DNA from 2 places in the Streptomyces sp. NPDC034670 genome. Region 2 is predicted to be linked to the other one. Evidence: riboswitches for the same ligand, from Rfam matches in the RefSeq annotation. Region 2 holds a riboswitch; the other holds the start of a gene.
The links. Region 2 has a riboswitch for cyclic di-AMP ahead of ACZ56B_RS11110 (C40 family peptidase). Riboswitches for the same ligand answer to the same signal wherever they lie in the genome.

Region 1: it holds a riboswitch for cyclic di-AMP, as region 2 does, so the genes downstream of both, ACZ56B_RS15550 (transglycosylase family protein) here and ACZ56B_RS11110 (C40 family peptidase) in region 2, are expected to answer to the same signal.

The regions. Positions count from the first base shown of each region.
Region 1 is NZ_JBVITR010000019.1:23,925-27,884, reverse strand. Features, by position in the region: gene eno (phosphopyruvate hydratase) at 1-660, opposite strand, end outside; gene ACZ56B_RS15550 (transglycosylase family protein) at 921-1,685, opposite strand; cyclic di-AMP (ydaO/yuaA leader) riboswitch at 1,690-1,858, opposite strand; gene ACZ56B_RS15545 (transglycosylase family protein) at 2,065-3,018, opposite strand; gene ACZ56B_RS15540 (cytochrome P450 family protein) at 3,233-3,960, opposite strand, start outside.
Region 2 is NZ_JBVITR010000011.1:80,248-84,207, reverse strand. Features, by position in the region: gene ACZ56B_RS11120 (ATP-dependent Clp protease proteolytic subunit) at 1-600, shown strand, start outside; gene ACZ56B_RS11115 (hypothetical protein) at 608-913, shown strand; cyclic di-AMP (ydaO/yuaA leader) riboswitch at 1,264-1,451, shown strand; gene ACZ56B_RS11110 (C40 family peptidase) at 1,455-1,928, shown strand; gene ACZ56B_RS11105 (ATP-binding protein) at 2,378-2,854, opposite strand; gene ACZ56B_RS11100 (helix-turn-helix domain-containing protein) at 3,066-3,926, shown strand; gene ACZ56B_RS11095 (DUF397 domain-containing protein) at 3,936-3,960, shown strand, end outside.

The DNA of each region.
Region 1 (3,960 bases), on a different contig from region 2:
GTCGAGGGCCTCGCGGTTGGAGCCGAGGTTCGGGGCGAAGCCGCCCTCGTCGCCGAGACCGGTGGCCAGGCCCTTGCCCTTCAGGACCTTCTTGAGGGTGTGGTAGACCTCGGTGCCCCAGCGCAGGGCCTCGGAGAAGGTCTCCGCGCCGATCGGGGCGATCATGAACTCCTGGATGTCCACGTTGGAGTCGGCGTGCGAGCCGCCGTTCAGGATGTTCATCATCGGCACCGGCAGCAGGTGCGCGTTCGGGCCGCCCAGGTAGCGGAAGAGCGGCAGGTCGGAGGCCTCGGAGGCGGCGTGGGCGACGGCGAGCGAGACGCCGAGGATGGCGTTGGCGCCGAGCGAGCCCTTGTTGTCGGTGGCGTCCAGGTCGAACATCGCCTGGTCGATCAGGCGCTGCTCGGTGGCGTCGTAGCCGACCAGCTCCGGGCCGATCTGCTCGATGACGGCCAGGACGGCCTTCTCGACGCCCTTGCCGAGGTAACGGCCCGCATCGCCGTCACGGAGTTCGATGGCCTCGAAGGCGCCGGTGGAGGCGCCGGACGGGACGGCGGCACGACCCGTGCTGCCGTCGTCGAGGCCGACCTCGACCTCGACCGTGGGGTTGCCTCGGGAGTCCAGGATTTCCCGGGCTACGACGACGTCGATGGACGGCACGAGCATCTCCTTCATGGGTGTGACGCGAGTGGGCAGGGCCGCGGTGGCTCTGCGAGACCGAGCCTAACCGGCTCCGGGCGATCGGCATCCGGTCGCCCGTCCCGCGGACGGAACCGAGCTTAGATTGTTTCCTGACGGAACAAAGCACGTTCCGGCAACGGGGAGGAAACCGTGACCTCGCGGGCCCGTGAAAAACCCCGCCCCGGCGCGTGCGGGGGACACGCGCCGGGGCGGGGAGGAGGGGCCAAAGGCCGCCGCCCTTACTTCAGGTGCAGCTGCTGGCCCGGGTAGATGAGGTCGGCGTCCTCGACGACGTCGTCGTTGAGCTCGAACAGCTTGGCCCAGCCGCCCTTGACGTCGTGCTCCTCGGCGATCGAGCTGAGGGTGTCGCCCTTGACGACCTTGTACTCGCCGTCGCCCTTCTTGACCTTCTCGCCGGTCGGGGTGGTGACGGTCTTCTTCGCCGACTGGCGCTCGGCGGAGCGGGAGGCCTTCCGCTCGGTCTCCCGGGTCTCGGTGGAGCCGGCGCCCTGGTTCTGAGCCTGGCCCTGGCCCTGGCTCTGGCTCCGGTTCTGGCTCTGCCCCTGGTTCTGGCTCTGGCTCTGCGCGGAGCCGCCGCCCTGGGACTGGGTGGAGCCGCCACCGTTGTAGGAGGCGTTCGACAGGCCCTTGCCGCAGACCGGCCAGGCGCCCTTGCCCTGGCCCGCGAGGACCTTCTCGGCGATCTCGATCTGCTGGGCCTTGGTGGCCTGGTCGGCGGTGGCGGCGTACTTGGTGCCGCCGTAGCCGGCCCAGGTGGAGGCGGAGAACTGCAGGCCGCCGTAGTAGCCGTTGCCGGTGTTGATGGACCAGTTGCCGCCGGACTCGCACTGGGCGACGGCCTCCCACTCGGAGGCGGTGGCGGCGGAGGCGTTGCCGGCCGCCATCAGCGGGGCGGCGACGGCGGCGCCGGTGACGCCGGCGACGGCGATGGCGCGGGTGGCCTTGGACGGACGACGGTGCTTGCCCTTGCCGGAAAACAGCATGGATGGATCCCCTCACCGACGCCTACGAGGTGAGCTGTCGGGTTCGGGCCGGTTGAGTTGCCCGGCCGCGTCCCTCGCGGGACGCGGCTTCACCCCGAGCCGGATCCGGTGTCAACCTCCGGGTCCGGCGCCTACCTTGGTTCCCCCGCTCCTGCCTGCGGCGCATGAGTGCGACGACTGTTCCCGTGCTGCCGCTGGCAGGATTCGGCGTGGCGGCAGTCGGGGCCCGCGGTGGCGAGCGATCACGACCGTAGACACGGGATCAACGGAATGACAAAGACGATCAGGACTTCTGAGATCTATCTCTCATCATCTTTAACTCGGACATTCAGCCCGAACCGCGACACCAACTACCGCCGCACATCCACTCTTTCGGACGTCACCCCTCATCCGGTCCGACCCCGACCTCAAGCTCCTGACCGGGCAGGATGAGGTTCGGGTCGGCACCGACGGCCTGCTCGTTCTTCGCGTAGAGGGCGCGCCATCCGCCCTCGAGCTCGAGGGAGTCGGCGATGGACCAGAGGCTGTCGCCGGAACGCACGGTGTACGAGCCGTCGGCGGCGTCGCGGGGGGCGTCGGCTCCGCGCGAGGCGTGCCGGCCGGACGCCTCGGCCGTGCGCTCCCCGCCCGCGGCCTCCTCGGCGCCGATGCCGCGGTGACGGCCGGTGCCGGCGCCCTCGGTGAACTCCGAAGAACCCTCGGACTGTCCTGACTTGTCCGACTCGTCACTCTTCGGGGTGCCCGAAGCGGAGGGGGTCCGGCCGGGCTCGCCCGACACGCCGGCCGCGCCCCCCGCGCCCGCCGCGGGGCCGGACGACGGCGGGGCGGAAGCGGACGGCTCACCGGCGTCCGGCGATGCGGACGGGTCCGCGGGAGCGGACGGGGACGGCGACGCGGGCGTAGAGGCGCCCGGTCCGGAGTCCTCCGTCCCGCCCGCGCCGGTGCCGGCCGGGGCGGAGCCCTGCTCCAGACCCGCCGTCAGCCCGCAGGTGCGCCAGGCGCCGACCCCCCGGTCGGCGAGGATTCTCTCGGCCACGGCTATCTGCTGGCCGCGACTGGCCTGGTCGGCGCTCGGCGCGTACGCGAGCCCGCCGTACGCCTCCCAGTCGTCCTGCGTCAGCTGCAGGCCGCCGTAGTAGCCGTTGCCGGTGTTCTGGCTCCAGGAGCCACCGCTCTCGCACTCCGCGACCCGGTCCCAGGTGGCACCGTCGGCCGCGCTGGCGCTGCCGGCGCCGAGGAGCGGGATCGCGATGGCGGAGCCGGTCACTCCGGCCGCGACGAGGAGTGCCGGAGCCTGGCGGGGGCGACGGTGCCGACCGTTCCCGGAAAGCATGCGGAGACCTTTCACAAGACAGCAGTTACCGGCGCGGCGGACGGAGTCGGGACGCCACGCTTGATGGGTGAACGTATCCGCAGACGATCACTTGTCACAAGTTCATGCCGCACAGATCACGTGAAGATTACGGAGATGAACGTGTGTCATGTTTGCGCTGGTCCGCCCCCGGGGAGCGCGGAACCGCCGCGGGGCGGCGCCCCGGGTCCCCGGGTCAGGCCCCCGGCGGGGTGAACTCCACCGGCAGGGTGCGCAGTCCGCGCATGATGAGCCCGCCGCGCCAGCGCAGCTCGGCGGGGTCCACCGCGAGCCGGAGGTCGGGCAGGCGGGTCAGCAGGGCGGCGAGCGCGGTCTGGCCCTCCAGACGGGCCAGCGGCGCGCCGAGGCAGTAGTGGATGCCGTGGCCGTACCCCAGGTGCTGGTTGTCGCGCCGGCCGAGGTCGAGCACGTCCGGGTCGGCGAACCGCTCGGGGTCCCGGTCCGCGGCGGCCAGGACGACGAGGACCGGGTCGCCGGCCGCGATGCGCCGTCCGCCGATGGTGACCGGCTCGGTGGCGAACCGCCAGGTGGCGAGCTCCACCGGGCCGTCGTAGCGCAGCAGTTCCTCGACTCCGGTCTCCAGCAGTCCGCGTTCCCCGGCCGCCAGCGACCTCTGCAGGCGGTCGCGCTGTTCGGGGTGGGTGAGCAGGGCGTAGGTGCCGTTGCCGATGAGGTTGACGGTGGTCTCGAAGCCGGCGAACAGCAGGATGAACGCCATCGCGGCGGCCTCGTTCTCGGTGAGGTGCTCGCCGTGGTCGGAGGCGCGGATGAGACCGGAGATGAGGTCCTCGCCGGGAGCGGGCTCGGCGGGCAGGGCCGCGCGCTTGCGGTGGATGAGGTCGGCGAGGTAGCCGCGCATCTTCTTCACGGACCGGGCGACCCCGCCCCGCGGGCCGCCCTGGT
Region 2 (3,960 bases):
TTCACCCGGCGCACGGCGTCCGGGCACCGGACGACGGACCCGTACACCGAGCTGCTCCAGGCCCGGATCGTCCTGCTCGGCACCCGGATCGACGAGGCCTGCGCGAACGACGTGACGGTCCAGCTCCTGCACCTGGAGCACCAGAACCCGGACCGGGACGTCTCGCTCTACATCAACTCCCCGGGCGGCTCGTTCCACGCCATGGCGGCGATCCACGACACGCTGCGCTTCGTCTCCTGCGACGTGGAGACGGTCTGCCTCGGCCGGGCCGAGGGGGCCGCCGCGCTGCTGCTCGCCGCCGGCACCCCGGGCAAGCGGTGTGTCCTGCCGGGCTCCCGCCTGGTGCTCCGTCAGCCCGCCTCGCCCGGCCCGCTGGAGGGCCGGGCGAGCGACCTCGCGGTCCAGGCGGGGGAACTGGCCCGCGTCCGGTCCCGGATGGAGGACATGCTCGTCCGGTACACCGGCCGCACCCCGGAGCAGGTCCGGTCGGACATCGAGCGGGACACGGTCCTCGACGCACGGGCGGCGGTGGACCACGGCCTGGCGGACCGGATCGTGTCCGACCGCGAGGGCTCCCACCCCGCCGCCGGAGCGAGGTGAGCCCCCGGTGCTGCCGGAACTCCCCCCGCTGCCCGCCCTGACCCGGGCGGAGGCCGAGCTGATCGACCGTTACCTCGAGGTCGTCGACCTGCTCGGCCGCATCAACCCCGCCTCGGACGGTGACACCTACCGCGGGCTGCGCGCCGCACAGGCACTGGTCGGCAGGGCCGTCGCGCTGCGCGACGCGCTGACCGTGATGCACCGGCGCGGCGAGACCGAACTGCACTCCGCCACGCTGGCCCGGGCACTGCGGGTCCTGGACGGCGAACGGCGCACGGCCCGGCTCACCCTGCCGCGGTCCCCCGGCAGTTGACCCCGGACCGGTCCGGACGGCCGTCCCCGGCGGCGGCGCGTCCGGACCGGGGCCGGAACGGACCAAACGGCGTACCCCCATCCGGCGGAGATGAACCTGCTGTTCCCGGGCCGCCGAAGTTGCGCAACACGCGCGCCCGACGGGCGGAATGGGGCGCTCCGACGCTGGTCCGGGGCCCTTCGGCACCCTTGACAGCAATCCGAACAGGAGGGTGTCCACCCGAACGGGTGAGTGGTGAGTAACAACACAAATCCCCTGTCCCGTTGGGACTTCGGGCCTGCCGTGGGACAAGATCCGTGACTGACGACAAGACCCCGCCGCCGCGGCGGGGCGATCCGGGCGGACGCCGAGTCCTGCCGCCGCCCGGATGACCGGTCGACAAGGAGTGGATCGGCAGGAGTGGAGGACCCGAGCACGACGGGTCGCCGGAACACCTGTTCCGAGCAGCCCTTGGGGTGAAGCCGCACTCGTGCGGCCGGGCAACTTCGCCAGCCCGAATCCGACAGGTCATCCTTCACAGGCGGCTGACGAAGGGTTGCGCATGACCGCGCTCAATCGTGTCCCGTCTCTCATGGCCCGGGCCGGCACGGCCTCGGCCCTCACCCTGGCCGCCGTGGGCGGCTCGATCGTGGTCCCGGGTGCCGCCTCGGAGGCGGCAGCCGCGACCACGGCCACCAAGGCTCTGAACATCGCCGCTTCCAAGAAGGGATCGCCGTACCGGTGGGGCGCCACCGGACCGTACCGGTTCGACTGCTCCGGGCTCACCCTGTACGCGTTCAAGAAGGCGGGCAAGCAACTGCCGCGCACCGCCGCCCAGCAGTACAACAAGACGCGCCACATCTCCGCCAAGAACCGCAAGGCCGGGGACCTGGTGTTCTTCCACTCGGGCCGCAGCGTCTACCACGTCGGCATCTACGCCGGCGGCGGCAAGATCTGGCACGCCCCGAAGACCGGGGACGTGGTGCGCCTGCAGAAGATCTGGACCAGCAGCGTCTCGTACGGCCGGGTCAACTGACCCGCGGGGGCGGCGGCGTCCCCGACGCGCCGCCGCCCCCGCCGGGCGTGACACGGCCCGGCCCGTCGTCCGTCGCGGTACGGCCGGCACCGCCCCCGTACCGCACGGAACCGGGAGTCCGCGGCAACGGACCGGCCGCGCTTCGCCGGACCGTTCCGGGAACCGCGGGTCACCCGGACAGGCGCGCCCACCCTCTTGGCCTCCCGCTGCCGCTCGCCCCCACCCGCGCTTCGACGCGCCCGCCGCGCTTCGACCCGCCGCCCGCGCCACCACCCCGCTGCCGGCCGTGTTCGCCGCCGCGCCGCTCACCGCGCCCGCCGCGCCGCACCGTTCGCCGTTCCGGCAGGGCACCGAGCCGCACGTCGTGCGGGACCGCTTCCCGGCCGAAGCGGCCCCGACCGTCCGGGCGCGCCGGCGCACCGCCCGCCGTCCCCGCGCCGTGACGGCCCCTACGGCTCCTGCCGGCCCGCCGCCGTGGCCGGTTCCGCGGCGGGTTCCGCGGCGGCGGGCAGGGCCCACGGCAGTTCGACGGAGACGGTCTTGCCCCCCTCACGCGTGGGACGGATCCTGAGCCTCCCCCCGCATTCCGCGGTCAGACAGCGGATGATGACCAGTCCGCGGCCGTTGTCCTGCTGGACGGCGGCGGGCAGTCGCCTGGGGAGACGCGGGTGGCTGTCGGTGACACCGACGTGCAGCCGCCCGTCGCGCCGGAGGACCATGTCCACGGTGAAGGTGGGCGACTGCCCCAGGGTGTGCTGCACGGCGTTGGTGGCGAGTTCGGAGACGATCAGCCGGACGGTGTCGGACACGTCCGCGTCCGCGGGCATGCCCCACTCCGCCAGCACGTCCACCACATGGGCGCGGGCGGCGCGGACCGAGGCGGGATCGCTCGGCAGAGTGATGGATGCTTCCAGGTGGTCTGCCATGGCGATGTCGTCCCTTTCCCACGGGACCGCAGTCCGACACGGAGCGGATGGTTCGAGTACGGTCCCGCACTGGTGCTTCGCCGCCAGAGTGCCATCACCGCACGGCGCGGGACGGCGATCCACCGAGATATGCATATATCTGTCGCCCGAAGCGGTGAACCCTGCGACGGAAGACCGTATCCGGGCGGCCCGGGAGGAGTAGGGAGAGTCCATGCAGCACGGTCCCGCGGTGCGCCGCCGGAAACTGGGTGCCGAACTGCGCACGCTGCGCACTTCGGCGGGGTTCACCAGCGGCGAGGCGGCCCGGCTGGTGGGCTGGCACCAGTCGAAGGTGAGCCGGATCGAGACCGGCACGAGCGGAGCGAAACCGGCCGACGTCCGGTTACTGCTCGACGCCTACGGCGTGACCGATCCGCAGCTGCGGGAACTGCTGCTGGTGCTCTCGGGCTCCGGCGACGGCGACGGCCGGCACCACTGGTGGCACGCCTACCGCGGCGTACTGCCGCCGACCTACCGGGACTTCATCAGCCTGGAGTCCCAGGCGAGCGCGATGCGCACCCTGGAGACCACGGTGGTCCCCGGACTGCTGCAGACGCCGGAGTACGCGCGGGCGGTGACCCGGGCCGCGCTGGAGGGTGCCTCGGAGGAGCGGCTGGACGCCCTGGTGGAGGTGCGTCTGGCCCGGCAGGACGTGCTGCGGGCGGACCCCCCGCTGGAGTTGAGCGCGGTCCTGGACGAGGCGGTGCTGCGCCGGGAGGTCGGGGGCCCCGATGTGATGGCCCGTCAGCTGGAGCAGCTGGTCGAGGCGGCCCGGCTGCCCCAAGTGCGGCTGCAGGTCCTGCCGTTCGCCGCGGGGGCACACATCGGCGTCACCGGCCCTTTCGTTATTTTCTCATTTTCGCGCACTTCTGATCTTGACGTGGTGGTTCTCGACCACTTGACGAGTAGCTTCCATCTGGAGCGGAAAGAAGACCTCCGGGCCTACTCGGAGGCCTTCGAGGCCCTTTCGATCCACGCCCTTTCCCCCGAGGACTCGTTGGACTTCATCGCCGGTGCCGCCACCGGCGCGTAAGGAGGCACGATGACCGCACCGCCTCGGACCCCCC